Regions from separate parts of the Pseudomonas sp. FBCC-B35 genome, predicted to be linked through region 3. Evidence: predicted binding sites of a transcription regulator. Region 3 holds the regulator's gene; each other region holds the start of a gene.
What was found. The regulator sigma-54, encoded in region 3, starts transcription at its own class of promoters, with help from an activator protein. The targets are predictions, from matches to a motif close to ANTGGCATNNANNTTGCTNT.

Region 1 (9,782 bases), 1.3 Mb from region 3:
GCGGGTACGCTCGCCTTCGTCCAGGATCTTTTTGCGCAGACGGATCGACTTCGGCGTGACTTCGCACAGCTCGTCGTCCTGGATGAATTCCAGGGCCTGTTCCAGGGTGTGACGCACTGGCGGTACCAGGGCGATGACTTCGTCTTTGCCCGAAGCACGCATGTTGTCGAGCTTCTTGCCTTTGGTCGGGTTCACACCCAGGTCGTTGTCGCGGCTGTTCAGGCCGATGATCTGACCACCGTAGATTTCCTGACCGTGCTCGACGAACAGCTTGCCGCGCGCTTGCAGGGTTTCCAGGGAGTAGGTCAGGGCCTTGCCGGTTTCGACCGACACCAGTACACCGTTCAGACGGCCGGACATCTGGCCCGACTTCATGGTGTCGTAGCGATCGAAGATCGAGGTCAGGATGCCTGCACCGTTGGTCAGGGTCAGGAACTGGTTACGGAAGCCGATCAGGCCACGGGCCGGGATGTTGTACTCAAGGCGCACACGGCCCTTGCCATCCGGAACCATGTTGGTCAGGTCGCCCTTACGCAGGCCCATCTCTTCCATGACCTTGCCCTGGGATTCTTCAGGGATGTCGATGGTGACGTTTTCGAACGGCTCTTGCTTGACGCCGTCGACTTCACGAATGATCACTTCCGGACGGCCCACGGCCATCTCGAAGCCTTCGCGACGCATGGTTTCGATCAGCACCGACAGGTGCAGCTCGCCACGGCCCGATACCTTGAACTTGTCAGGAGAATCGGTTTCCTGAACGCGCAGGGCTACGTTGTACAGCAGTTCCTTGTCCAGACGGTCCTTGATGTTCCGGCTGGTGACGAACTTGCCTTCCTTGCCGCAGAACGGCGAGTCGTTGACCTGGAAGGTCATGGACACGGTTGGCTCGTCAACGGTCAGTGGCTTCATCGCTTCGACGGCGGTTGGGTCGCACAGGGTGTCGGAGATGAACAGCTCGTCGAAACCGCTGATGCAGACGATGTCGCCAGCCTGGGCTTCTTCAACGTCGACGCGGTGCAGACCGTGGTGGCCCATCAGCTTGAGGATACGGCCGTTACGCTTCTTGCCATTGGTGTCGATGGCGACAACCGGGGTGTTCGGCTTGACGCGACCACGGGCGATGCGGCCAACGCCGATCACACCCAGGAAGCTGTTGTAGTCCAGTGCCGAGATTTGCATCTGGAACGGGCCGTCACGGTCAACCGAAGGCGCAGGTACGTTGTCGATGATCGACTGGTACAGCGGGGTCATGTCTTCGGCCATGTCGGTGTGGTCCAGGCCGGCAATGCCGTTCAGGGCCGAGGCGTAGACGACTTTGAAGTCCAGCTGCTCATCGGTGGCGCCCAGGTTGTCGAACAGATCGAAGATCTGGTCCAGAACCCAGTCAGGACGCGCGCCCGGGCGGTCGACCTTGTTGATGACCACGATTGGCTTGAGGCCAGCTTCGAAGGCCTTCTTGGTCACGAAGCGGGTCTGTGGCATCGGGCCGTCCTGGGCATCGACCAGCAGCAGCACGGAGTCGACCATCGACATCACACGCTCAACCTCGCCACCGAAGTCGGCGTGGCCGGGGGTGTCGACGATGTTGATGTGGTAGCCGTTCCAGTTGATGGCGGTGTTCTTCGCCAGAATGGTGATGCCGCGCTCTTTTTCCTGGTCGTTGGAGTCCATCACGCGCTCGTCGTTGAGCTCGTTACGCTCGAGCGTGCCCGACTGGCGCAGGAGTTTGTCTACCAGGGTGGTTTTGCCATGGTCAACGTGGGCGATGATGGCGATGTTACGCAGATTTTCGATCACAACTGTATCTCGATCAGAGGATTCGGTTGCCGCCAGTGTAGGCGGCGAATAAGTACGTTTGAGGCTCAGCGGGCCCGCAGGTCGGGAGGGCGATGGCGGATGCTGCCGCCATACAGCCCTGGCGTCTTATGCCGGACGATAAACACGCACATTGGCATGTCCCTCACTGAGCAGGTGGTGTGCGTGCAGACGGCTCATCACACCTTTGTCGCAATACAGCAAGTACTGGCGCGTGGGGTCCAGGTGCTTGAACTTGCTGTTGATGGCATAGAACGGAAGCGCCTGGACTTCGATACCGTCGATCGCCAGAGGCTCGTCCTCCTGGGCGTCGGGGTGGCGGATATCGATGACGATCTGGCCCGGCAATGCCTCGGCCACTTCTTCGATCTCGATGTCCTTGCCCAGCTCATCGATCACATGGTCGATGGAGATGAACTTGGCGCGCTCGATGGCGCGCTCGAGTACCTGCATCTCGAACTGCTTTTCTTCGTGCTCCATGCGGTGACGCTTGGCATGGGTAGTCGGGTTCACCGAAATCACGCCGCAGTATTCGGGCATGTGCTTGGCGAAATCGGCGGTACCGATGGCGTTGGCCTGGTCGATGATGTCCTGCTTGTGGGTCGCCAGCAGAGGGCGCAGCACCAGCTTGTCGGTGGCCGAGTCGATGATCGACAGGTTCGGCAGGGTCTGGCTGGATACCTGGGATATGGCTTCGCCAGTCACCAGCGCGTCGATCTCAAGGCGCTCGGCCATTCGCGCCGCGGCACGGAGCATCATGCGCTTGAGGGTGACGCCCATGTAGCTGTTGTCGACCTTGTTGAGGATCTCGCCGACCACTTCCTCGAAGGGTACGCTGATGAACAGCACGCGCTGGCTGCTGCCGTACTTCTTCCAAAGGAAGTGTGCCACTTCCATCACGCCCAGTTCGTGGGCACGTCCGCCGAGGTTGAAGAAGCAGAAGTGCGTCATCAGGCCGCGACGCATCATCTGGTAGGCGGCCACGGTAGAGTCGAACCCGCCGGACATCAGGACCAGGGTCTGCTCCAGGGCGCCCAGCGGGTAGCCGCCAATCCCTTGGTGCTGGTTGTGGATCACGAACAGGCGCTGGTTGCGGATTTCGATGCGTACCAGCACTTCCGGGTTCTTCAACGTGATGCCGGCCGCACCGCACTGCTGGCGCAGCTGGCTGCCCACGTAGCGGTCGACGTCCATCGACGTGAAGTCGTGGTGCCCACCGCGCTTGCAACGCACCGCAAAGTGCTTGCCGGCCAGCAGGTGGCCGAAGTGCTGCTTGCACTTGGCGACGATGTCGTCGAAGTCGCCCAGGGGGTACTCCTCGACCTGCAGGAAGTGGGTAATACCCGGTGTACAGGTCAGGCGCTCGACGATCTCGCGCTGAACCTTCTCGTCCTCGATGCGGGTGATTACCTCGAGGTTGTCCCAGACACCATCGACCACGAGCTCAGGATCCAGATCCTTGAGCACGTTGCGGATGTTCTTGGCGAGCTGACGGATGAAGCGCTTGCGCACCGGCCGGCTCTTGATGGTGATCTCTGGGAAGACTTTGACGATAAGTTTCATTGGTTTACAGCGCGCGCAGGGCCTGCCGAAAATGAGGGGCGCGAATTATATCGGAAATTGCTCAGGATTTGACCAACTTTTGAGCAGAAGCTTGCAGAAAAATGCAGGAAGCCAACTTGAGACACCGCACGTCGGGGCTTGAAGGCGGTATCTGTGATCTTGAGCAGACGGCCCATTGCATCCAGTCGGCCTAATACGTCGAGTACGATCCCATTCAACGCCATTCGACCCAATGCACCTTATTGGTGCGACAATTAAAAAAATCGCATCGTAAGGGTGCACATTTCTCCCTGCAGCCCCAGCCAGATGCCCACAAACGCCCCCTTCTGTCCCGACCTCGCCATTTTCGGGCACTGGCATGCAATTTGCTCCCTTGTGAGGCAGGTAAGCTTGGCCGACTATCCGCGCCCGGCAACACCCTTTTTCCAGGGCGGCGGCCAACCGTGCCCTAGACCATCCGGAGGACAACATGTCGAAGTCGGTTCAGCTCATCAAAGATCATGACGTCAAGTGGATTGATCTGCGTTTCACGGACACCAAAGGTACTCAGCACCACGTGACCATGCCGGCGCGTGATGCGTTGGACGAAGACTTCTTCGAAGTCGGCAAGATGTTCGACGGCTCCTCCATCGCTGGCTGGAAAGGCATCGAAGCCTCCGACATGATCCTGATGCCGGTAGACGAGACTGCCGTTCTGGACCCGTTCACCGAAGAGCCGACGCTGATCATTACCTGTGACATCGTCGACCCGTCGAGCATGCAGGGCTACGACCGTGACCCACGTGCGATCGCCAAGCGCGCCGAGGAATACCTCAAGAGCACTGGCATCGGTGACACCGTGTTCGCCGGCCCGGAGCCTGAGTTCTTCATCTTCGACGAAGTGAAGTTCCAGTCGGACATCTCCGGCTCGATGTTCAAGATCTTCTCCGAGCAAGGCTCGTGGATGACCGGTGCCGATATCGAAGGCGGCAACAAAGGCCACCGCCCAGGCGTCAAAGGTGGCTACTTCCCAGTACCGCCATTCGACCACGACCACGAAATCCGTACTGCCATGTGCAACGCACTGGAAGAGATGGGCCAGCTGGTCGAAGTGCACCACCATGAAGTGGCCACTGCCGGCCAGAACGAAATCGGCGTCAAGTTCAACACCCTGGTGAAGAAGGCCGACGAAGTCCAGGCCCTCAAGTACGTCGTGCACAACGTTGCCGACGCCTACGGCCGCACCGCTACCTTCATGCCGAAGCCGCTGTACGGCGACAACGGCTCGGGTATGCACGTGCACATGTCGATCTGGAAAGACGGCAAGAACACCTTCGCAGGTGAAGGCTATGCCGGCCTGTCCGACACCGCCCTGTACTTCATCGGCGGCATCATCAAGCACGGCAAGGCCCTGAACGGCTTCACCAACCCGTCGACCAACTCGTACAAGCGTCTGGTCCCAGGTTTCGAGGCACCCGTGATGCTGGCCTACTCGGCACGCAACCGTTCGGCTTCGATCCGTATCCCTTATGTCGGCAGCCCGAAAGCCCGCCGTATCGAGGCGCGCTTCCCAGACCCATCGGCTAACCCGTACCTGGCCTTCGCGGCCTTGCTGATGGCTGGCCTGGACGGTATCCAGAACAAGATCCACCCAGGCGATGCAGCCGACAAAAACCTGTATGACCTGCCGCCTGAAGAGGCCAAGGACATCCCACAGGTGTGCGGCAGCCTGAAGGAAGCCCTGGAAGAGCTGGACAAGGGCCGTGCGTTCCTGACCAAGGGCGGCGTGTTCTCCGATGATTTCATCGACGCGTTCATCGAGCTCAAGAGCGAAGAAGAAATCAAGGTCCGTACCTTCGTCCATCCGCTGGAATACGAGCTGTACTACAGCTGCTGATCTGATCGGCGCCTGGCGCCGATGACTGGATCGAAACGGCCTCCCTTGGGAGGCCGTTTGCGTTTTGGACTTCAGGCATTTCGGAAGTTACCTACCTCGGTGAGTTGCCCATCCCTCTCAGAATCAGACCTCCATCCCTAGGAGGCACCCTGTATGCGCAATCGACTGCTTTGTCTGTTTACAGCGTTCAGCTTGACTGGCTGCACTGCTGCTGCACCGCAACACCCTGCTCTTGAGCCGTTGTTAGCTACCATTGAGCAGCGCCTGGCCATTGCGCAGGCCGTTGCCTTGCACAAGTGGGACAAAGGGCAACCCGTGCAAGCCACTGAACGCGAGCAAGAGGTCCTGATGCGCGTGCAGGTGGCTGCACCTGTGTTTGGCCTGGCCCCGCACGATACCAAAGCCTTTTTTGCCGACCAGATGGAAGCCAACAAGCTTGTGCAGTACACCCTGCTGCACCAATGGCGCTTGGCAGGACAAGCGCCGCACCACCTGCGGGAGGACCTGCAAACGGTCATTCGCCCGCAGCTGGACAGGCTCGAAAATCAATTGCTTGAACAGCTTGCGGCATTCAGGCGTCAGGACGGGCGGGCCTGTGCGCAGCGCGTGGCTAGCGCTATTGCAAGCCGGCCAAATGCACCGCTGATGAAGCAGGGCATGATCAGGGCAACTGGCCAGCTTTGCGATCCCTCGTAAAAGCCCTATGCTCCAAAATGGTGCAGCAATTTCCTGGTTGCACCGTTATTTATTCCAAAATGAAGCACCTGAAACGTTAATGCAGCGTCTTCTGGTGCGAATCTGGGCGAAAAGTTACAGGATCCTGTCGAATCTGCCTCTTTTCGGCGCCTTGGTTTGTTTCTTGCATTTCCAGACCAACAGCAACCACTGGATGTGTCGCGCACAGCGCGGCTCCTTTGCCAGCAAGCACCGAAAGAGGTCGACGCCGCACCATGACCATCAGTGATGCACAACACCGTCTGCTTCTGGACAACCTGACCACGGCCACGCTGCTGCTCAACGCCGAGCTGCGGCTGGAATACATGAACCCGGCCGCCGAAATGCTGCTGGCCGTCAGTGGCCAGCGCAGCCACGGGCAGTTCATCAGCGAGCTGTTCACCGAGTCCACCGAAGCGTTGAGCTCGCTGCGCCAGGCCGTGGAGCAGGCACACCCCTTTACCAAGCGTGAAGCCCAGTTGACCTCGCTGACGGGGCAGACCATCACGGTGGACTATGCCGTTACACCGATCCTGCACCTGAGCCAGACCCTGCTGCTGCTGGAGGTCCACCCACGCGATCGCCTCCTGCGCATCACCAAGGAAGAAGCCCAGCTAAGCAAGCAGGAGACCACCAAGATGCTGGTGCGCGGCTTGGCCCATGAGATCAAGAACCCCTTGGGCGGCATCCGCGGTGCAGCACAATTGCTGGCGCGTCAGTTACCCGAAGAGAGCTTGCGCGATTACACCAACGTGATCATCGAAGAAGCTGACCGCCTGCGTAACCTGGTCGATCGCATGCTGGGCTCGAACAAGCTGCCATCGCTGGCCATGACCAACATCCACGAGGTGCTGGAGCGGGTATGCAGCCTGGTGGAGGCCGAGAGCCAGGGCTGCATCACCCTGGCGCGTGACTATGACCCTAGCCTTCCGGACGTGCTGATCGACCGCGAACAGATGATCCAGGCTGTGCTCAACATCGTGCGCAACGCCATGCAGGCCATCAGCTCGCAAAATGAGCTGCGCCTGGGCCGCATCACCTTGCGCAGCCGGGCACTGCGCCAGTTCACCATCGGTCACGTGCGCCATCGCCTGGTGGCGCGCGTCGAGATCATCGACAACGGCCCCGGCATCCCTGCCGAGCTGCAGGACACCCTTTTCTATCCCATGGTCAGTGGTCGCCCGGACGGTACCGGCCTGGGCCTGGCCATTACCCAAAACATCATCAGTCAGCACCAGGGGCTGATCGAGTGTGAAAGCCACGCAGGTCACACCGCCTTCTCTATCTATCTGCCCCTGGAACAAGGAGCCACCGCCTCATGAGCCGAAGTGAAACCGTATGGATCGTCGACGATGATCGCTCCATTCGCTGGGTCCTTGAAAAAGCCCTGCAACAGGAAGGGATGACCACCCAGAGCTTCGACAGCGCCGAGGGCGTCATGGGCCGACTGGCCCGTCAGCAGCCAGACGTGATCATTTCCGACATCCGCATGCCTGGCTCCAGTGGCCTGGAGCTGTTGGCGCAGATACGCGACCAGCACCCGCGCCTGCCGGTCATCATCATGACCGCGCACTCGGACCTGGACAGCGCCGTGGCGTCGTACCAGGGCGGTGCTTTCGAGTACTTGCCCAAACCTTTCGATGTGGATGAAGCGGTTGCCCTGGTCAAGCGTGCCAACCAGCACGCCCAGGAGCAGCAAGGGTTGGAAGTGCCACAAAACCTGGCGCGCACCCCTGAAATCATCGGTGAAGCGCCGGCGATGCAGGAGGTGTTCCGCGCCATCGGCCGTCTGAGCCATTCCAACATCACCGTGCTGATCAATGGCGAGTCCGGTACGGGCAAGGAATTGGTCGCCCACGCGCTGCATCGGCACAGCCCGCGCGCAGCCGCCCCCTTCATCGCCCTGAACATGGCGGCGATCCCCAAGGACCTGATGGAGTCGGAGCTGTTTGGCCATGAAAAAGGCGCTTTCACCGGCGCGGCCAACCTGCGTCGAGGGCGCTTCGAACAAGCGGACGGCGGCACGCTGTTTCTCGATGAGATCGGCGACATGCCGGCCGATACCCAGACGCGCCTGCTGCGTGTGTTGGCCGACGGCGAGTTCTATCGCGTAGGCGGCCACATTCCGGTCAAGGTCGACGTGCGCATCATTGCTGCTACCCATCAGAACCTAGAAGCGCTGGTGCAGGCCGGAAAGTTCCGCGAGGACTTGTTCCATCGCCTGAACGTCATCCGCATTCATATCCCTCGGTTGGCGGACCGCCGTGAAGACATTCCCGCCCTTGCCCGCCACTTCCTGGCCCGGGCGGCCCAGGAGCTATCGGTAGAACCCAAGGTACTCAAGCCAGAGACCGAGGAGTTCATCCGCAACCTGCCATGGCCGGGCAACGTGCGACAGATGGAAAACACCTGCCGCTGGATCACGGTAATGGCTTCGAGCCGTGAGGTATTGATCGGCGACCTGCCACCTGAGTTGTTGAACCTGCCACAGGATGCCGCACCGGTTACCAACTGGGAGCAAGCACTGCGCCAGTGGGCGGACCAGGCACTGGCGCGCGGGCAGACCAGCCTGCTTGACAGCGCCGTTCCGAGTTTCGAGCGCATCATGATCGAGACGGCCCTCAAGCACACTGCCGGGCGGCGCCGAGATGCGGCACTGTTGCTGGGATGGGGTCGCAATACCTTGACGCGCAAGATCAAGGAACTAGGCATGAACGTAGCCGGTGGTGATGAAGAGGAAGGTGAAGACCACCAGGCGTAGACGACTGCAGAACACCTGAAAAGGGCCGCTTCGCGGCCCTTTTTCATTTAGGCGCATGGTTGCACCGTTTCTGTGCCAGACGCACCGCCCGAAGGCACAAATGGCCGCAAACACTGGCCGTTTTCCCCTTTTCACCCTGTTATAGCGGGGCTCAGAAGTTGGCACGGCACCTGCAACAGGACAGATAACATCCGTTTCGGGGGCCCTGGTACAGGCAGGCCAGGTGACCCCTCTTTTATTCGCTCACGCACACGTTTCGGGGACCTTGGTACAGGCAGGCCGGGAATCCCCTCTTTTATTCGCGCAGGTCCACCTGCACCCGCCAGCGTCCAGACACTTCTTCACTGGACCAGTGGCCCTGCAGCGTACGCGCAGCCACCACCGTCAACAGCAGGCCCTCCTGGCTGTCCTGCACCCGCCAGCTGACCGGCTTGCCACGCACGGTCAACTGCCCTCGCTGGGGGCGGCCCTTGGCCTGAAACAGCAACGCCACGGTACCTTCCACGTTCTCCCCATGCAGCTTGGGTTCTGCGTTGAACCACAACACCAACCCATCTTGCGCCACGCTCACCTGCTGCAGCTCGCGCTCCACGGGCGCGGTCAGACGGCCAATCATCAAACCGATCATCACGCCCACGATTGCCAGTGAAAGCATCACCCTGGGGAAGGCTTTCGATCGCACGTCCGGTTCAGGGGTAGAATGCTCACCATCTTCATGCTTGGAGCCGTGCATGTTTCACGTCATCCTTTTTCAACCCGAAATTCCACCCAATACGGGCAACATCATTCGCCTGTGCGCCAACAGCGGATGCGCGCTGCACTTGATCGAGCCCATCAGCTTCGAACTGGACGACAAGCGCTTGCGCCGCGCAGGCCTCGATTACCACGAGTATGCCACGCTCAAGCGCCACCCGAGCTTGGCGCACTGCCTGGAAAGCCTGGGCCAGCCAAGGCTCTTCGCCTTCACGACCAAGGGTTCGCACCCTTTCCATGAAGTGGCCTACCAGCCTGGCGACGCATTTCTGTTTGGCCCCGAAAGCCGCGGCCTGCCGA
Region 2 (9,782 bases), 520 kb from region 3:
GCGCACCACCTCCGCCTGCTCCAGGTGCTGAGGCGTCAGCACCTGATCCATCACCGTCGGGCGCAGCATCTTCATGCCGACCGCCTGGCCCATATCGGTCAGAAACCCTTGGCCCAGCGTGCCGACGTCCCGTTCGCGCAGGGCCACATCACCTTCGCTCACCACGTTGTCCCGTCGCAGCGGGCGGGTGACCACGACCACCTCGCGGAACAAGCGAACAGTGGCGGGCACGAACACGGTCCAAGGCGCCGCGCCGTCGCAGCGCACACGCACCGTCACCCGCCCCAGCGGCACGCTCGGGCTTTCCAACGAGGCGTCGAGCGCCTGGCTGCACAGGGGCATGCGCAACCGTGGGTCCAACGGGTTGACCTGGATCTCGTAGCGGCCGGCCGTTTGGGTCGTGGCGAGATAATCTTCGACGGTGAACTCAAGAAACCCCTGGGTGACACCGATAAGCTGTTCAGGCATGGTGAACGCGTCCGCCCAGGTGCGAACCGGTACCAGCAGGCACAGTGCGGCCAGCAAGCCAGCCAGCAGGCGCGTCAATCGTCGGGAAACTGTCGTTTTCATGTACATGGCGCTCAAAAAAGCAAAGCCCGTGCCGACTTCTTGAGTGAGTGGCAACGAATGGCTGACAGGTAAGGAGTTCGGCATGGCGGGGGTTATGGATTCGGTCAACCAGCGCACACAGCTGGTAGGGCAGAATCGCCTGGAACTGCTGCTGTTCCGCCTCAACGGCGAACAGCTTTATGGCATCAACGTTTTCAAGGTCAGGGAAGTGCTGCAATGCCCTGCGCTGACCATTCTGCCCAAGGCGCACCCGGTAGTGCGCGGCGTCGCCAACATTCGCGGCGCGACGATCCCGATCCTTGACCTGTCGATGGCCACCGGCCTGCGCCCGTTGCAGGAGGACACGCGCAGCAGTTTCGTGATCATTACCGAGTACAACACCAAGACCCAGGGCTTCCTGGTGCACTCGGTCGAGCGCATCGTCAACATGAACTGGGAAGAAATCCATCCGCCACCCAAGGGGACCGGCCGCGATCACTACCTGACGGCAGTCACTCGGGTGGACAACCGCATGGTCGAGATCATCGACGTGGAGAAGGTGCTGGCCGAGGTCGCGCCGTCTTCGGAGTCGGTGTCGGCGGGTGTGGTGGACGCCGAGGTGCAGGACAAGGCCGTGATGCTGCGGGTGTTGACCGTCGACGATTCGTCGGTGGCACGCAAGCAGGTCAGCCGCTGCCTGCAGACCGTCGGCGTCGAGGTGGTGGCGCTCAATGACGGTCGCCAGGCCTTGAACTACCTGCGCCAGTTGGTGGACGAAGGCAAGAAGCCCGAAGAAGAGTTTCTGATGATGATTTCCGACATTGAGATGCCGGAAATGGACGGCTATACCCTGACAGCGGAAATTCGCAGCGACCCGCGCATGCAAAAGCTGCACATCTGCCTGCATACTTCCCTGTCCGGGGTGTTCAACCAGGCGATGGTCAAGAAAGTGGGCGCCGATGACTTCCTGGCCAAGTTCCGGCCGGATGATCTGGCCCAGCGCGTGGTTGACCGGATCAAGGCAGCGCATTGAAAGGCGCCGGGGTTCGCCCCGGCCACAGTGATTGAAAAGAGGCGGCAGCAGTGTCTACGGGTAATTTGGATTTCGAACAGTTCCGGGTATTTCTGGAAAAAGCCTGTGGCATCTTGCTGGGCGAGAATAAGCAGTACCTGGTGTCCAGCCGCCTCAACAAGTTGATGGAGCAGCAGGGCATCAAGAGCCTGGGCGAGCTGGTGCAGCGCATTCAGGCGCAGCCGCGTGGCGGCCTGCGCGAGCAGGTGGTCGACGCCATGACCACCAACGAAACCCTGTGGTTTCGCGATACCTACCCGTTCGAGGTGCTCAAGAACAAGGTCATCCCCGAGTTCATCCGCAACAACCCCGGCCAGCGCCTGCGCATGTGGTCGGCGGCGTGCTCGTCGGGCCAGGAGCCGTACTCCATCTCCATGGCCATCGACGAGTTCGAACGCAGCAACCTGGGCCAGCTGAAAATGGGCGCGCAGATCGTTGCGACCGACCTGTCGGGCACCATGCTCAACAACTGCAAGACTGGCGAATACGACAGCCTGGCGATAGCCCGCGGCTTGTCGGCCGAGCGCCTGCAGCGCTACTTCGACCCCAAGGGGCCGGGGCGCTGGGCCATCAAGCCGGCGATTCGCAACCGGGTGGAGTTCCGCTCGTTCAACCTGCTCGACAGCTATGCGAGCCTGGGCAAATTCGACATCGTGTTCTGCCGCAACGTGTTGATCTACTTCTCGGCCCAGGTCAAGAAAGACATCCTGCTGCGCATCCACAGCACGCTCAAGCCGGGCGGGTATCTGTTCCTGGGCGCATCCGAAGCCCTCAACGGCCTGCCGGATCATTACCAGATGGTGCAATGCAGCCCGGGGATCATCTACCAGGCCAAGTAGGCCTGAGTCGTATATGGCGCTGACAAGACGTCTTGTCAGCGGCCTTCACTGAGTCGGCCCTGCCGCTGACGTCAAATTTTTGTTTTGCCGCTCAAGTGCGCTTCTTTTTGCCGCTTGTGGCCATTCGGCCACGTGCGGTTTGCCGCTTTTCTGGCATCGCGCCCCTGCGAGCAGGGCTGCAAGGCCTTGAATCCGGGCTTTGCAGATGTTGGCACAAGCCTTGCTAAAACCTTCGGCAACGACACTCTGGTCAACCGCTGAAGGTTTCCCCGACATGAGCATCAGCTTCGACAAGGCGCTTGGTATCCATGAAAAGGCCCTGGGCTTTCGTGCGCAACGCGCCGAAGTGCTGGCCAACAACATCGCCAACGCCGACACCCCCAACTACAAGGCCCGTGACCTGGACTTCGCCTCTGTGCTGGCCGCCGAAAGCGACAAGCAGCAGAACGGCGGCCGCTTCGGTCTGGAGCGCACCAACAGCCGGCACATCGAGGCCGACGGCGTGGCGCTGAGCGACGAAGCCCTCAAGTACCGCACGCCGATGCAGCCCTCGATCGACCAGAACACCGTGGACGCGCAGATCGAGCAGTCCAACTACACCGAAAATGCCATCGGCTTCCAGGCCAGCTTCACGTTGCTCAACAGTAAATTCAAAGGGCTGGTGTCAGCCCTGCGGGGAGAATGACCATGTCCCTTTCCAGTGTCTTCAACATTGCCGGTTCCGGCATGAGCGCGCAGAACACGCGCCTGAACACCGTCGCCTCCAACATCGCCAACGCCGAGACGGTCTCGTCGAGCATCGACCAGACCTACCGCGCTCGCCACCCTGTGTTCGCCACCACGTTCCAGAACACCCAGGCCGGCACCAGCCAGTCGCTGTTCGAGGACCAGGGCGAGGCAGGGCAGGGCGTGCAGGTAACCGGCATCGTCGAGGACCAGAGCAACCTGGAGGCCCGCTACGAGCCCAGCCACCCGGCGGCTAACAAGGACGGCTACGTGTATTACCCCAACGTCAACGTGGTCGAGGAAATGGCTGACATGATCTCGGCCAGCCGCGCGTTCCAGACCAATGCCGAGTTGATGAACACGGCCAAGAGCATGATGCAGAAGGTACTGACCCTGGGTCAGTGATAGGACGCCGACATGACCACCACCAATGCCACAGGCGACGTCGGTAGTAGCTACCTGAACTCGCTGCAACGCAAAGAAAGCAAGAACGACGATAAGACCGGCGCCGCCGGCAGTGCGCTGGGCAAAGATGCCTTCCTGCAGCTGCTGGTCACCCAGATGAAGAACCAGAACCCCCTCGACCCGCAGCAGAACGGCGAGTTCGTGGCGCAGTTGGCGCAGTTCAGCAGCTTGGAAGGTATCCAGACCCTGAACAGCTCGGTCAATTACATCGCCGGTGCGTTTCAGTCTTCCCAGGCCTTGCAGGCATCGTCGCTGGTCGGGCGCAACGTGATCGTGCAGACCGACAAGGCCATGGTCGACACCAGCAAGGACATGAAGGGCTCGGTGAACCTGACCGGCTCGAGTACCGCCACCTCGGTGGGGGTGTACGACAAGGACGGCAAGCTGGTGCGCACCCTCGATCTGGGTTCCCAGGCTGGCGGCAAGGTGGACTTCACCTGGGATGGCAAGGATGACGCCGGTGAGGCCCTGCCGGCCGGCACCTACAGCTTCAAGGCCACCGCCTCGATCAACGGCACGGCCACGGCCATGACCACCAACCTGCCGGCCACCGTCACCAGCGTGACCATGGGCACCAACGGCGGCGAAATGTCGCTGAACCTGGCAGGGCTGGGCAGCGTTCCACTTTCCACCATTCAAAGCATCGGCATCTAGGGCCTAGGGCACATCTTCAGGAGTTAGCGTATGTCTTACAACATTGGCTTAAGTGGCCTCAATGCAGCCAACAAGGCCCTGAACGTAACCGGCAACAACATTGCCAACGTCGCCACCACCGGCTTCAAGGCCTCGCGCGCCGAATTCGCCGACCAGTACTCAAGCTCCATTCGCGGCACCAGCGCCGGCCGCACCACCATTGGTACCGGTGTAAGAACCGCCGCCATTTCCCAGCAGTTCAGCTCCGGTAACATCAACGGCACCGGCCAGGCACTGGACATGGCCATCGACGGCAACGGCTTCTTCGCGCTCAACGACAACGGCTCGAAGATCTATACTCGGGCCGGGGCCTTCTACAGTGACAAGCAGGGCTTCGTCGTCAATGCCGGCGGCGCCAACCTGCAAGGTTATGGCGTCGATGAGAATGGCCAGGTGGTCCAGGGGGTATTGACCAACCTTCAGATCGACACGGCCAATCTCACCCCCAAGGCCACGTCCAAGATCGACCAGACGGTCAACCTCAAGTCCAGCGATGGCGCGCCTACGGTCACCCCGTTCGACCCAGCCGACGTCAAGAGCTACAACTTCACGTTCTCAAGCGACGTGTACGACAGCCAGGGCAATGCGCACCAGTTGAACCAGTACTTCATCAAGGATGACACGTCCAATTCCTGGAAGATGTACAGCACCATCGACGGTCGCAACCCACAGGACCCGACCTCCACGCAGCCGCTGATCAATGACCTGCCGTTCAAGTCCGACGGCACGCTCAACGCCGATGCCCTCACGGCCGGGCCGGTAGCCGGTGGCCTGTCCATCAATGCCAACAAGACCTTCAACCTGGACAACTGGATCCCCGCGCAGAAGAACGCTGCCGGCCAGTGGTCGGCCAACGGCGCCAACGCCAACCCCGGCGGCGTCAGCCTCGACATGCTGGGCATGACCCAGTACAACGCTGCTTCTGCCGTGACCGCCAAGGATCAGGACGGGTTCGCTACCGGTGAACTGACCGGTCTTTCGGTCGACAAGGGCGGCTTCCTGTTCGCCAACTTCACCAATGGCCAGAACAAGGTCATCGGCCAGGTCGCCATCGCCAGCTTCTCCAACATGCAAGGCCTGACGCCGATTGGCGGGACCAACTGGCAGGAGTCGTTTTCGTCGGGTGTCCCGGTGATCGGCGCGCCGGACACCGGCACCCTGGGCCAGATTGCAGGTTCCTCGCTGGAAGATTCCAACGTCGACCTGACCGGCGAGCTGGTGAATCTGATCAAGGCGCAGAGTAACTACCAGGCCAACGCCAAGACCATTTCCACCGAAAGCACCATCATGCAGACCATCATTCAGATGAGCTGAGGACGTGCTCAGGCGTGATACGTGGGGTTCAAGGGCAAGGTCGGTGAAGCATGCCGGTTTGTTGTCCTTGCTCCTGGTGATAGGGGGCGGCAGTGCCCAATGGGCAGAGGCCGCCCCGAGGCCTTTCTTCCTGTGGCAAAGCCTGGTCACCGGGCGATACATCTGCGTCCAAGGCAACCCGGGTTCAGGCTGGACCCGGTTTGCCGGCCCCTATAAAAACGGCGCCTGCCGCGATCACTGATCCAGGCGTGCTGATCCGATGCCAACAAACTGACACCGACGCTAAAGCCGTCGCGCTGAAGTGCCTGATTCACCGGGGTGCAAAGCTGGTTCGATTATTGCTTGACCCTGCCTGATGACAGCGCGGTACTGGCGCGCGGAGGAGATGCTGTGGACAAATTGCTTTACGTGGCCATGACCGGCGCCAGCCAGAACGCGCTGGCCCAGAAGGCCCACGCCAACAATCTGGCGAACGTTTCCACCAACGGCTTCCAGCGTGACCTGGAGCAGGCCCGCTCGATGCCGGTCTTTGGCGACAGCTTCCCGGCGCGGGCCTTTGCCCTGACCGAGCGCCCGGCCACCGACTTCAGCGAAGGGCCGATGATCGAAACCGGTCGCGACTTGGACGTGGCGGTGAGCGGGCATGGCTTTATCGCCGTGCAGGCGCCTGACGGCAGCGAAGCCTACGTGCGCACCGGCAGCCTGAACATCGACGCCCTGGGCGTGTTGCGTGCCGGTAACGGCATGCCGGTGATCGGCAACGGCGGCCCGATTGCCATTCCACCTGAACAGAAGGTGGAAGTGGGTGCCGACGGCACCATCAGCATTCGTTCCATGGGCGAAGACCCACGGGTGATGGCCGAGGTCGACCGCATCAAGCTGGTCAACCCGGACACCAAGGGCCTGAACAAGGGCGCAGACGGCCTGATCCACACGGCCAGCGGCCAGCCGGCCGATGCCGACGTCAATGTTCGCGTGGTGTCGGGCTTTCTTGAAGGCAGCAACGTCAACGCAGTCGAGGAGATGACTTCGGTGCTGGCGTTGTCCCGCCAGTTCGAGCTGCACGTGAAGATGATGAGCGCGGCCAAGGAAGGCGATGAAGCCATGGCGCGGGTTTTGCAAATCGGCTAATGACATTTGAACGGGTGCCGTAAAACAGGCGCGCGAGGAGAACTTACATGCTTCCAGCTCTATGGGTCGCCAAAACCGGCCTGTCCGCCCAGGACACCAACCTGACGGTGATTTCCAACAACCTGGCCAACGTGTCGACCACCGGCTTCAAACGTGATCGCGCCGAGTTCCAGGACTTGCTGTACCAGATCCGTCGCCAGCCAGGCGCCCAGTCCACCCAGGACAGCCAGCTGCCCTCGGGCTTGCAGGTGGGTACTGGCGTGCGCATCGTCGGCACCCAGAAAAGCTTCGTGGCTGGCAGCCTGCAGACCACCGAGAACCCGCTGGACATGGCGGTCAATGGTCGCGGTTTCTTCCAGATACTGCAGCCAGATGGCACGGTTTCGTACACCCGTGACGGCACCTTCCACCTCAACTCCGATGGCCAGATCGTCACCGCCAACGGCTACGCTCTGGAGCCTGCCATCGTCGTGCCCAACGACGCGCAGACCTTCACCGTTGGCCAGGACGGTACCGTGTCCATCACCACCGCCGGTAACCCGGCCGCCCAGGTGATCGGCAACATCCAGACCGCCGATTTCATCAACCCGGCGGGCTTGCAGGCCATTGGTGGCAACCTGTTCCTGGAAACGGCCGCCAGCGGCGCCCCCCAGGTCGGCACCCCAGGCCTGAACGGCTTCGGTACCACCTTGCAGCAAACCCTGGAGAACTCCAACGTCAGCACCGTGGAAGAGCTGGTGAACATGATCACCACCCAGCGCGCCTACGAGATGAACTCCAAGGTCATTTCTGCCGCCAACTCGATGCTGCAGACCGTTACCCAGCAGCTGTGATCCCAGCAACTTCCGTAGCACCCGCGAGGTATGCATCATGAATCGTCTGTTGTCCGTTTTCGCCCTGGGCGGTGCGGTGTTGCTTGCAGGCTGCGTCGCCCCGGCGGCCAAGCCCAACGACCCGTACTATGCGCCGGTGCTCCCGCGCACCCCTTTGCCGGCAGCGGCCAATAACGGTTCGATCTACCAGGCCGGGTTCGAGCAGAACCTGTACGGCGACCGCAAGGCGTTCCGTGTGGGTGACATCATCACCATCACGCTGAACGAGCGCACGTCGGCCAGCAAGAACGCAGGCTCCCAGATTCAGAAGAACAGCAAGGCCAGCCTTGGCCTGTCGTCGCTGTTCGGGGCCAAGCCGAACACCAACAACCCGTTCGGCGGCGGCGACCTGTCGCTCGATGCCGGCTACAGCGGTGATCGCACCACCAAGGGCGACAGCAAGGCCACCCAGGGCAACACCCTGACCGGCTCGGTGACCGTCACCGTGGCCGAAGTGCTGCCCAATGGCATCATCGCCGTGCGCGGCGAGAAGTGGCTGACCCTGAATACCGGTGAAGAACTGGTGCGCATCGCCGGGCTCATTCGCGCCGACGACATCGCCACCGACAACACCGTGCCGTCCACGCGGGTGGCCGATGCGCGCATTACCTATTCCGGTACCGGCTCGTTTGCCGATGCCAGCCAGCCCGGGTGGCTGGACCGCTTCTTCATGAGCCCGCTTTGGCCCTTCTGAGTACCCTGACCATGCTCAACCTGAGGCAACTGCTCACCGCCACCTTGCTGCTGACCTGCGCCTGCGCGGCGCAAGCCGAGCGCCTGAAGGACATCGCCAGCATCTCGGGCGTACGCTCCAACCAGTTGATCGGCTACGGCCTGGTCGTCGGCCTCAACGGTACCGGCGACCAGACCACGCAAACGCCTTTCACCCTGCAGACGTTCAACAACATGCTCTCGCAGTTCGGCATCAAGGTGCCGCCTGGATCGGGCAACGTGCAGTTGAAGAACGTCGCCGCGGTGTCGGTGCATGCCGACTTGCCGGCTTTCGCCAAGCCAGGGCAGGTGGTGGACATCACCGTATCGTCGATCGGTAACTCCAAGAGCCTGCGCGGGGGCAGCCTGTTGATGACCCCGCTCAAGGGCATCGACGGCAACGTCTACGCCATCGCCCAAGGCAACCTGGTGGTAGGCGGCTTCGATGCCGAAGGCCGCGACGGCTCGCGGATCACCGTCAACGTACCGTCTGCCGGCCGTATCCCGGGCGGCGCCAGCGTTGAGCGGGCAGTGCCAAGCGGTTTCAACCAGGGCAACACCCTGACCCTGAACCTCAACCGCCCCGACTTCACCACCGCCAAGCACATCGTCGACAAGGTCAATGACCTGCTCGGCCCTGGCGTGGCCCAGGCCGTGGACGGTGGTTCGGTGCGCGTGAGCGCGCCGATGGACCCCAGCCAGCGGGTGGACTACCTGTCGATCCTGGAAAACCTGGAAATCGACCCAGGCCAGGCAGTGGCCAAGGTGATCATCAACTCGCGTACCGGCACCATCGTCATCGGCCAGAACGTCAAGGTGTCGCCAGCGGCGGTGACCCACGGCAGCTTGACCGTGACCATCACCGAAGACCCCATCGTCAGCCAGCCGGGCCCGCTCTCCAACGGCCAGACCGCCGTGGTCCCGCGCTCGCGGGTCAATGCCGAGCAGGAAGCCAAGCCGATGTTCAAGTTCGGCCCGGGTACCACGCTGGATGAAATCGTCCGGGCGGTGAACCAGGTGGGCGCCGCGCCCGGTGACCTGATGGCCATTCTCGAAGCCCTGAAACAGGCCGGCGCCTTGCAGGCCGACCTGATCGTGATCTGAGGACGGCGTCGATGAACAGCAAGAGCCTGGTTTCCGGCAGTGTCGACAGCGGTGCCTTCACCGACCTCAACCGCCTCAATGCCCTCAAGCACGGTGACCGCGACAGCGAAGCCAACGTGCGCAAGGTGGCCCAGGAGTTCGAGTCGATGTTCATCAGCGAGATGCTCAAGGCCTCGCGCAAGGCCAGCGATGTCCTGGCCGACGACAACCCGATGAACACCGAGACGGTCAAGCAGTACCGGGACATGTACGACCAACAGTTGTCGGTGAGCATGTCCCGCGAGGGTGGCGGTATCGGCCTGCAGG
Region 3 (9,782 bases):
CACCTGTACCGCGGCACGGCGTTTCCGTGGCATGTACAAAGCACCCGCGCCGAGGTCAACCCCGACGGCAGCGAGGTCGAGTTGATCGACAATGTGCGGGTTGCCCGCACTGACGAACAGAAGCGTGAGACCATCATCACCAGCTCGCGCATGACCGTGTTCCCGCAGAAGCAATATGCGCAGACCGAGCAAGCCGTTAGAATCGACGGCGCCGGTGGAACGACCACGGGCAAAGGAATGAAAGCGTACCTGAAAGAAGGCAGGATGGACCTGCTCTCTAACGTAAGAGGACAGTATGAGGCTCGTTAAAACCCTCCCCCTTTTGCTCAGCCTGAGCGCAGCACTGGGAAGCGCGAGCGCCCTCGCCCTGCCGAACGACCGTGACCAGCCGATTCGCATCCAGGCCGACAATGCGCACCTGGACGACAAGAAAGGCGTGGCCACCTATACCGGTGACGTGATCATCACCCAGGGCTCTATGATGATCAAAGGCAACACCGTAACCATCACTCGCACGAACGGTGGCGACATCGACGTGGTGACCTCGGTGGGCAACCTGGCCTATTTCGAGCAGCAACAAAGCGCGTCCAAGGCGGACAAGATGAAAGGCTGGGGCGTTACCATCCAGTACCAGGCTCAGAAAGACCTGGTGGTGCTCACCGACCGAGCCAAGGTGGAAAACGAAGGCAACACCACCGAAGGCGAGAAAATCGTCTACAACACCCAGACACAAGTGGCCACTGCCGGTCGGGGTGGCAACGTAACCACGCCACGTCAGCGTATCGACATGGTGATCCAGCCCAAGAAGAAGGCCGAGTAAATGGCAACCCTCAAAGCCCAGCACCTGGCCAAGAGCTACAAGGGCCGCCAGGTCGTGCGAGACGTCAGCCTGTCGATCGACAGCGGTCAGATCGTCGGCCTGCTCGGCCCCAATGGCGCCGGCAAGACTACGTGCTTCTACATGATCGTTGGCCTGGTTCAGGCCGATCAGGGGCGCGTGCTGATCGACAGCCTCGATGTCAGCCACCAGCCCATGCACGGTCGCGCCCGGGCCGGTATCGGCTATCTACCGCAGGAAGCGTCGATCTTCCGCAAGTTGTCGGTGGCCGACAACATCAAGGCGATCCTGGAAACCCGCAAGGATCTTGATCGCGAGGGCCAGCGCCAGGAGCTCGAAAGCCTGCTTCAGGAATTCCACATCAGCCACATTCGCGACAACCTGGGCATGAGCCTGTCCGGCGGCGAGCGGCGGCGTGTCGAGATTGCCCGGGCATTGGCAACCTCTCCAAAATTCATCTTGCTCGACGAGCCCTTCGCAGGCGTGGACCCCATTTCGGTCGGTGATATCAAGCAGATCATTCATCACCTCAAAGCCAAGGGCATCGGTGTGCTGATCACGGACCACAACGTGCGTGAAACGCTGGATATCTGTGAAACGGCCTACATCGTCAACGACGGCCGCCTGATCGCCGAGGGCGATGCCCAGACCATCCTGGCCAATGACCTGGTGAAAGAAGTTTACCTGGGGCACGAGTTCAGGCTTTGATCACGACGCGCGCCTTGGGCACGAACAAAGACGCCCCCAAGTCGGGCCAAGTTGTTACAGTGCTCTAGGCAAACGCTACAATTTAAGGCATAAATCTTGCTTGAAATGGCGCCCCGGCGCCCTCGTGTAGTGGAAGGCGCATGTGCGCCGGCGAACAAGGTACAAAGCATCTGCCATGAAACCATCGCTCGTCCTAAAAATGGGCCAGCAACTGACGATGACACCGCAGTTGCAACAGGCCATCCGCCTGCTCCAGCTTTCCACCCTGGACCTTCAGCAGGAAATCCAGGAAGCCCTGGAGTCCAATCCGATGCTCGAGCGCCAGGAAGACGGCGACGACTTCGATAACACCGACCCCATGGCGGACAACGCCGAGAACAAACCGACCAGCGACGTCCAGGACAACAGCTTCCAGGAAACCACTGCCAGCGCCGAAAACCTCGAAGACGGCGAGTGGAACGAACGCATCCCCAACGAGCTTCCTGTCGACACCGCCTGGGAAGATATCTACCAGACCAGTGCCAGCAGCCTGCCAAGCAATGACGACGACGAGTGGGATTTCACCACCCGCACTTCGGCTGGCGAGAGCCTGCAAAGCCATCTGCTGTGGCAGTTGAACCTGGCGCCGATGTCCGACACCGACCGGCTCATTGCAGTCACCTTGATCGACAGCATCAACAATCAGGGCTATCTGGAAGACAGTCTGGAAGAGATTTGTGCAGGGTTCGACCCTGAGCTCGACATCGAGCTGGATGAAGTCGAGGCAGTGCTGCATCGTATCCAGCAATTCGAACCTGCTGGTGTCGGCGCCCGCACGCTGGGCGAATGCCTGTTGCTGCAACTGCGCCAGCTGCCGGCCAGCACCCCGTGGATGACCGAGGCCATGCGCCTGGTCAGCGACTTCATCGACCTGCTGGGAAGCCGCGACTACAGCCAGCTCATGCGCCGCATGAAACTCAAGGAAGATGAGCTGCGCCAGGTCATCGAACTGGTGCAGAGCCTCAACCCTCGCCCAGGGTCGCAGATCGAGTCCAGTGAGCCCGAGTACGTGGTGCCGGATGTGATCGTGCGCAAGGACAGCGAGCGGTGGCTGGTGGAACTGAACCAGGAGGCGGTGCCACGCCTGCGCGTTAACGCGCAATACGCCGGGTTCGTACGCCGCGCCGACACCAGTGCCGACAACACCTTCATGCGCAACCAGTTGCAGGAAGCCCGCTGGTTCATCAAGAGCCTGCAAAGCCGCAACGAGACCTTGATGAAGGTGGCTACGCAGATCGTTGAGCACCAGCGCGGCTTCCTGGACCACGGCGACGAGGCGATGAAGCCGCTGGTGCTGCACGACATCGCAGAAGCTGTGGGCATGCACGAGTCGACCATTTCCCGGGTCACCACCCAGAAGTACATGCACACCCCCCGCGGCATCTACGAGCTGAAATACTTTTTCTCGAGCCACGTCAGCACCTCCGAAGGCGGGGAATGCTCGTCCACGGCGATCCGCGCGATCATCAAGAAACTGGTTGCGGCGGAAAATCAGAAAAAGCCATTGAGTGACAGCAGGATCGCTGGTTTACTGGAGGCACAAGGCATCCAGGTCGCCCGTCGCACTGTCGCCAAGTACCGCGAGTCCCTGGGTATCGCACCCTCGAGCGAGCGCAAGCGATTGATGTAGCCCCTGAGATGTGCCACCGCGTTTGTGTGGCAGGTGCAACACCTGCCTCTTTGATGCACGGGCAACAAAAGGAGAAGCTGTATGCAAGTCAATATCAGTGGACAGCATGTAGAAGTCACCCAACCCTTGCGTGATTACGTGCTCGAAAAGCTCGCCCGCGTGGAGAGTCACTTCGACAAGATCACTAACGTGCAGGTCATCATGAAAGTCGAGAAGCTGCAGCAGAAGGTCGAAGCGACCTTGCAGATTCCTGGCGGTGAAGTGGTAGCCAACGCCGAACACGAAGACATGTATGCAGCCATCGACGCCTTGGCCGACAAGCTCGACCGCCAACTGAAAAAACACAAGGAAAAACAGCAAAGCCTGCTGCAAGGTGCAGCAGCCCGCTGATCCCCCTCATCCATGATCCGACTTGAAACCATCCTGACCCCCGGCCGTTCCCTCGTGAACGTGCCGGGCGGCAGCAAGAAGCGCGCCCTGGAAAAGGTCGCCACCCTGATTGCCGATCAAGTACCTGAACTTGAGATGCAAGACGTCTTCGAAAAACTGGTGGCCCGCGAAAAGCTGGGCTCCACTGGTTTCGGCAATGGCATCGCCATCCCCCATTGCCGCCTCGAAGGGTGCTCCTCACCGGTCAGCGCCCTTCTGCACCTTGACGCCCCCATCGATTATGACGCGATCGATGGCGCGCCCGTGGACCTGCTTTTCGTTCTGCTGGTTCCGGTTGCGGCCACCGATGCTCATCTGGAACTGCTGCGCCAGATAGCCAGCATGCTCGATCGCAAGGACGTTCGTGATCGCCTGCGTGCAGCCCAGAGCAGCGAGGCCTTGTTCCAGGTCGTCCTGGACGTACAGAACGAGCATTGAACATGCGCTTGATCATCGTCAGTGGCCGGTCCGGCTCCGGTAAGAGCACGGCCCTCGATGTCCTCGAAGACAACGGTTTCTACTGCATCGACAATTTGCCCGCCGGGCTGCTGCCGCAGTTGGCGGAAAGCGCGCTGCTCAACACCGAATTGCCGCAGCCCAAGGTTGCCGTATCGATTGACGCACGCAACCTGCCAAGCCACTTGTCGCGCTTTCCCGAACTGCTCGAACAAGCGCGTGCTCGTCACATCCAGTGCGACGTGCTGTACCTCGATGCCGACGAAGACACGCTGCTCAAGCGTTTTTCCGAAACCCGCCGACGCCACCCGTTGACCAATGCCGATCGCTCACTGGCCGAGGCGATTCGCGTCGAACGGGATTTGCTGGGGCCGATAGCTGACCTGGCCGATCTCAAGATCGACACCACCCGCCTGAATCTCTATCAGCTGCGTGACTCGATCAAGCTGCGCTTGTTGGACAAGCCAGAACCGGGTACGGCTTTTCTGGTGGAGTCATTCGGCTTCAAGCGGGGCATGCCGGTCGATGCCGATCTGGTGTTCGACGTGCGCTGCCTGCCCAACCCTTACTGGAAGCCAGAACTGCGCGAGCATTCCGGCCTTGAACAACCCGTCATCGACTACCTCGCGGCTCAGCCGGACGTCGAAGAGATGTTCACCGATATTTCCAGCTACCTGCTCAAGTGGCTGCCACGGTTCGCCGCCAGCAACCGTGCCTATGTCACCATCGCCATCGGATGCACTGGCGGCCATCATCGCTCGGTGTACCTCACCGAACGGCTGGGCCAGTTGCTCCAGCAATCTTTGAAAAACGTCCAGGTTCGCCACCGCGACCTCTAGCCCAAGGATCCGCCAGCTCATGCCCGCCCGCGAAATCACCATCATCAACAAACTGGGTCTGCATGCCCGGGCGGCAGCCAAATTCGTCGGGGTTGCCGGTCGCTTTCCCTGCCAGGTCAAGGTAGGTCGTGCCCCGGACAAGCTGGTCGATGGCAAGAGCATCATGGGGGTCATGATGCTGGCGGCGGGCAAAGGCACTCAGGTCTACCTGCACACCGAAGGCGAGCAGGACAGTGAAGCCATGCAGGCACTGGTCGAGTTGATCAACAACTATTTCGACGAGGGGGAGTAAGCCCTCGGCACGACCAGCAGGCGTTTCACATCGGCCGTCGCCAAGCGTGACGCCCTCCTCCTCACGCCCGCAGTCTGGCGGGCGCTTCAGGACATCGCGGTATCCATCACCATCATCAGGCAGAAACCGATGCACAGCCCCAGGCTGGCCAGGCGGTGATTACCGTGGCTGCGTGATTCGGGGATGATTTCCTGGGTCACGACCAGCAGCATCGCCCCTGCAGCGCAGGCGAGGCCCAGGGGCAACAGCAGTTGCGCCACATTCACCAGCCAGGCGCAGATAACGGCTGCCACGGGCTCCACCAGACCGGAGACGGCGCCGATGAGAAAGGCCTTGAAGCGCGACATGCCAGCCCCGGCGAGCACCAGCGCAATGACCAGCCCCTCCGGTACATCCTGCAAGGCGATGCCCATTGCCAGGCTGTCGGCAGCTGCCATGCCCCCGCCTGCAGACACGCCTATGGCCATGCCCTCTGGAATGTTGTGGGCGATGATGGCGAACACGAACAGCCATACGCGCGAAGCGATGACCGGCTCGTCAGGGGTCAGCCCTGAGGACGAGCCTGGCGAGAGTTTCAGGTCCACCAGGTAAAGGCACAACGCGCCTGCCAGCAGGCCCGCGCTGATGAGGCCGCCGGCTCCCCATGCACCAAAACCAATGGCCTGAGCGGCCTCCAACCCAGGCACTATCAGCGAGAAGGCCGTGGCCGCCAACATGACGCCAGCACCAAAGCCCAACAGTGTATCGGCCAATGCCACGGGCATGGTGCGGATAACCAGTACCGGCACCGCACCCAGGGCCGTCCCCAACGCGCACAGCGCGCCGCCCTCAAGTGCGCGCAACATACGTGGGTCCAGGTCGAGCCAGGCAAATGCGCGCGCCACCAGCAGCGCGGTACCCGCCAGCAGCAACAGGGTTCCAAGCGCCAGCCTGAACAGGCGCACGCTGCTGACGGACATGACTTCGGCGCGCATACCTGCCTGGCTCATTTCATGGCATCGAGGTAGCGGCGATTCACTTGCGCCCAGTCGATGACGTTGTAGAAGGCCCCGATGTACTCAGGCCGACGGTTCTGATACTTCAGGTAGTACGCGTGCTCCCAGACGTCCAGGCCGAGGATCGGTGTGTGGCCATGCATCAACGGGCTGTCCTGGTTGCCACTGCTCTCGACCACGAGGGTCCGCTGCGGGGTAACGCTCAGCCAGGCCCAACCACTGCCGAAGCGGGTGAGCGCAGCCTTGGTGAAGGCTTCCTTGAATGCCTCGAAGCCACCCAATTGTGTGTCGATGGCACGGGCAACTTCGCCCTGGGGCTCGCCTCCACCACGGGGGGACATCACCGTCCAGAACAGGCTGTGGTTGGCATGCCCGCCGCCATGGTTGGTCACGGCGCCTCGCAGGTTTTCAGGTAACTGCTCGACCTGTGCCACCAGCTTTTCCACCGGCCAGTCGGCCCATTCACTGTTCTCGACCGCTGCGTTGAGGCCATTGACGTACGTCTGGTGATGCTTGGTGTGATGGATCTCCATGGTCTGCGTGTCGATGTGCGGTTCCAGCGCATCGTAGGCGTAGGGCAGTGCAGGCAATGCATGAGGCATGTCAATGGACTCCGTGGGCAGGTTGAAGTGAACAGGCGCTGTGTCGGTTGAGCAGGTGCTCGGTGCGCGGGTACTGGCCGTGTTCGGCGATGAAACTCAACAACTCGGTGTAGGTACGGGCGCTGTGGCGCAGTGAGGCATCACGCAGCGCCCGTGGCAGGCACACGTCCTGACTGGCCTGCAACAGCCGTTGGTGCACGGCGCACAGGTAATCGGCGCTTTCATGGGGCTGCTGCAGACGCAGGTGCAGGTCGGCCAGGTTGTGATGCGCGATCACCAATGAGGCCACGGCTTGATCGGCATCCTCCCAGCGCGTGAACAGCACTTGGGCCAATGCCAGGGCCTGGAGGTAATGTTCGCGAGCATCCACCAGCTCACCTTGCGAGAACAGCTGATTGGCGACTTGCGTGATGCGTTTCCAGTGCTGCATGACGAGCCTCCAGGGCCATTGCGCTGTTCAGATACCACCAGCGGTCAGCTTTTCCGGATTCAGCAAGGCCTGCAACCGATCACGGGAAAGGTCGGTGTGCTCCAGCGCCACATCGATGATGGGCCGCCCTTGCGCATAAGCGGCCTTGGCGATCTCCGCTGCCTTGAGGTAACCAATGATCGGGTTCAGTGCCGTGACCAGGATCGGGTTACGCGCCAACGCCTCGTTGAGTTTGTTTTCATTGACCTTGAATGTGGCAATGGCTTTGTCTGCCAGTAACCGGCTGACATTGGCCATCAGCTCGATGCTTTCGAGCAGGTTACGGGCGATGACCGGCAACATGACATTGAGCTCGAAGTTGCCGGACTGCCCCGCTACCGCGATCGTTGCGTCATTGCCGATGACCTGAGCGGCGACCATGGCGGTGGCTTCAGGAATCACCGGATTGACCTTTCCAGGCATGATCGACGAGCCAGGTTGCAAGCCCTGCAGCTCGATTTCACCCAAGCCCGCCAAGGGCCCCGAGTTCATCCAGCGCAGGTCGTTGGCGATCTTCATCAACGCCACCGCCGTGGTCTTGAGCTGGCCAGACAGTGCAACGGCAGTGTCCTGGGAGCCGATCAGGGCAAACAGATTCTGAGCAGGGCGAAACGCTACGCCCGTCAACGCGCTGAGGTGACGGGCGAAGCCGGCTGCGAAATCAGGATGGGCGTTGATCCCGGTGCCCACGGCCGTGCCGCCCTGGGCCAGGGCCTGCAGGCTAGGCAAGGTGGCCTCTATGTGCGCCTTGGCACCTGCGACCTGCGCCGCCCAGCCATCAAGTACTTGGCTCATGCGTACAGGCATGGCATCCATCAAGTGCGTACGGCCTGTCTTGATATAGGGACGAACCTGGATCGACTTGGCTTCGATCACCTGCACAAGGTGGCTCAGCGCTGGCAGCAGTTGCTCGTGGAGCGCAAGGGCTGCGCTCACATGAATGGTGGTAGGAATGATGTCATTGCTGCTCTGCCCGCAATTGACGTGGTCATTGGGATTGACCGCTTCGCTCGAGGCTCGGCTGGCCAGCGTTGCAATCACTTCGTTGGCGTTCATGTTGGAACTGGTGCCGGAACCGGTCTGGAACACATCGACCGGAAAATGCACGATGAAGTCTTCTGCCAGCAGTTGCTGTACGGCCGTGACGATCGCCTGGCCTTGCTGCTCAGACAACTGCTCCAGTTCGACGTTGGCGTTAGCCGCCGCTGCCTTGGCCAGCAGCAGCGCGCGTAAGAACTGGGCAGGCATGCGCTGGCCACTGATGGGGAAATTGTCGACCGCACGCTGGGTCTGCGCGCCGTACAGCGCGTCTGCCGGCACGTGCAACTCGCCCATGCTGTCACGCTCGATGCGGGTATTGGTCATCATCGGGTCCTTGCATCAATTCATCGGGGGAAATCGAGGGCAGCAAACGGCAATTGGCCAGTTGCAGGGCATAGGGCTGCCAGCGTTGGTTCTGTTCCTGTCGGTCGAGGTTGCGCAGGATCAACAGTGGCCGCCAGGCCTGATCCAGGCACTGGCAGCGCCAGTGCCAAGGCAGCATGCGGTCGCAGGCGGTATCGAGCAGCAGGCGGAAGGAGGTCAATGCCACCGTCCAGGGTGACGTCTGGGTGCAACACACCAGGTAACGCCCTTCCGCCAGGTAATGTTCGATCAGGCGCGGCTCATCTGGCTCGAGCGCACAGCGGATCCGGCGACTGAGCCAGCGCCAGTTTTCAAGATAGGGCAGTTCGCGAAGGGCGGTCGTCATGAACATCATCATCGTGCAGCTATGAAATGATATTCATTATTAATTGATAAACAGAATCAATTCAACCCGTAGATGGTGTGAAGGGGCCGCCGCTTGATCTTCTGCCGCGAAAAAAAAAGGGGCCGCTGCGCGGCCCCAACGGCTTCACATGAAGAGGATCAACTACCGGCAACCATCATCCGCTCGATCAACACCGAGCCTGTATGAATGTTGCTGCGGGTCTCCAGGTCGCTGCCAATCGCCACGATCTGCTTGAACATGTCCTTCATGTTGCCCGCGATGGTGACTTCCTGGACGGCGTGCTGGATCTCGCCATTCTCGACCCAGAAACCGGCCGCGCCACGGGAATAGTCCCCTGTCACCATGTTCAGGCCATGCCCCATCAATTCGGTGACCAGCAGGCCGCGCCCCATGCGTCGGATCAACGCGGCCTGGTCTTCACTGCCATGGGTGACGAACAGGTTGTGCACGCCGCCTGAGTTGGCGGTACTGGGCAGACCCAGTTTGCGCCCCGAGTAGGTACCGAGCAGGTAGGACACCAGCTGGCCCTTATCCACGAACGGTTTGGCGTAGGTTGCCAGGCCATCACCATCGAAGGCTGCGCTGCCCAACGCGCGCGGGATGTGAGGGCGCTCGTCCAAGGTCAGCCAGGCCGGGAACAACTGTTGGCCGAGGGCGCCTTCAAGGAAGGAGGACTTGCGGTACAGGTTCCCACCGGAAACCGCCGACAGGAAG

Region 1: glnA (type I glutamate--ammonia ligase) is a predicted target of sigma-54. The motif match lies at 3,731-3,750, and genes of this name have one in related genera.
Region 2: flgB (flagellar basal body rod protein FlgB) is a predicted target of sigma-54. The motif match lies at 2,668-2,687, and genes of this name have one in related genera.

The regions. Positions count from the first base shown of each region.
Region 1 covers NZ_CP101439.1:323,392-333,173, reverse strand. Annotated here, with positions in the region: gene typA (translational GTPase TypA) at 1-1,797, opposite strand, end outside; gene thiI (tRNA uracil 4-sulfurtransferase ThiI) at 1,924-3,378, opposite strand; gene glnA (type I glutamate--ammonia ligase) at 3,848-5,254, shown strand; gene NMB38_RS01400 (chorismate mutase) at 5,408-5,950, shown strand; gene glnL (nitrogen regulation protein NR(II)) at 6,205-7,290, shown strand; gene ntrC (nitrogen regulation protein NR(I)) at 7,287-8,729, shown strand; gene NMB38_RS01385 (hypothetical protein) at 9,025-9,462, opposite strand; gene trmL (tRNA (uridine(34)/cytosine(34)/5-carboxymethylaminomethyluridine(34)-2'-O)-methyltransferase TrmL) at 9,461-9,782, shown strand, end outside.
Region 2 covers NZ_CP101439.1:3,300,147-3,309,928, reverse strand. Annotated here, with positions in the region: gene flgA (flagellar basal body P-ring formation chaperone FlgA) at 1-576, opposite strand, end outside; gene NMB38_RS14940 (chemotaxis protein CheV) at 653-1,582, shown strand; gene cheR (protein-glutamate O-methyltransferase CheR) at 1,633-2,460, shown strand; gene flgB (flagellar basal body rod protein FlgB) at 2,735-3,145, shown strand; gene flgC (flagellar basal body rod protein FlgC) at 3,148-3,591, shown strand; gene flgD (flagellar hook assembly protein FlgD) at 3,604-4,305, shown strand; gene flgE (flagellar hook protein FlgE) at 4,336-5,658, shown strand; gene NMB38_RS14910 (flagellar basal body rod protein FlgF) at 6,049-6,789, shown strand; gene flgG (flagellar basal-body rod protein FlgG) at 6,837-7,622, shown strand; gene flgH (flagellar basal body L-ring protein FlgH) at 7,660-8,355, shown strand; gene NMB38_RS14895 (flagellar basal body P-ring protein FlgI) at 8,367-9,476, shown strand; gene flgJ (flagellar assembly peptidoglycan hydrolase FlgJ) at 9,488-9,782, shown strand, end outside.
Region 3 covers NZ_CP101439.1:3,816,773-3,826,554, forward strand. Annotated here, with positions in the region: gene lptC (LPS export ABC transporter periplasmic protein LptC) at 1-309, shown strand, start outside; gene lptA (lipopolysaccharide transport periplasmic protein LptA) at 296-820, shown strand; gene lptB (LPS export ABC transporter ATP-binding protein) at 821-1,546, shown strand; gene NMB38_RS17385 (RNA polymerase factor sigma-54) at 1,722-3,215, shown strand; gene hpf (ribosome hibernation-promoting factor, HPF/YfiA family) at 3,297-3,605, shown strand; gene ptsN (PTS IIA-like nitrogen regulatory protein PtsN) at 3,618-4,082, shown strand; gene rapZ (RNase adapter RapZ) at 4,085-4,939, shown strand; gene NMB38_RS17405 (HPr family phosphocarrier protein) at 4,959-5,231, shown strand; gene NMB38_RS17410 (ZIP family metal transporter) at 5,318-6,205, opposite strand; gene NMB38_RS17415 (superoxide dismutase) at 6,217-6,828, opposite strand; gene NMB38_RS17420 (DUF2753 family protein) at 6,830-7,258, opposite strand; gene NMB38_RS17425 (class II fumarate hydratase) at 7,286-8,662, opposite strand; gene NMB38_RS17430 (hypothetical protein) at 8,637-9,056, opposite strand; gene pmbA (metalloprotease PmbA) at 9,206-9,782, opposite strand, start outside.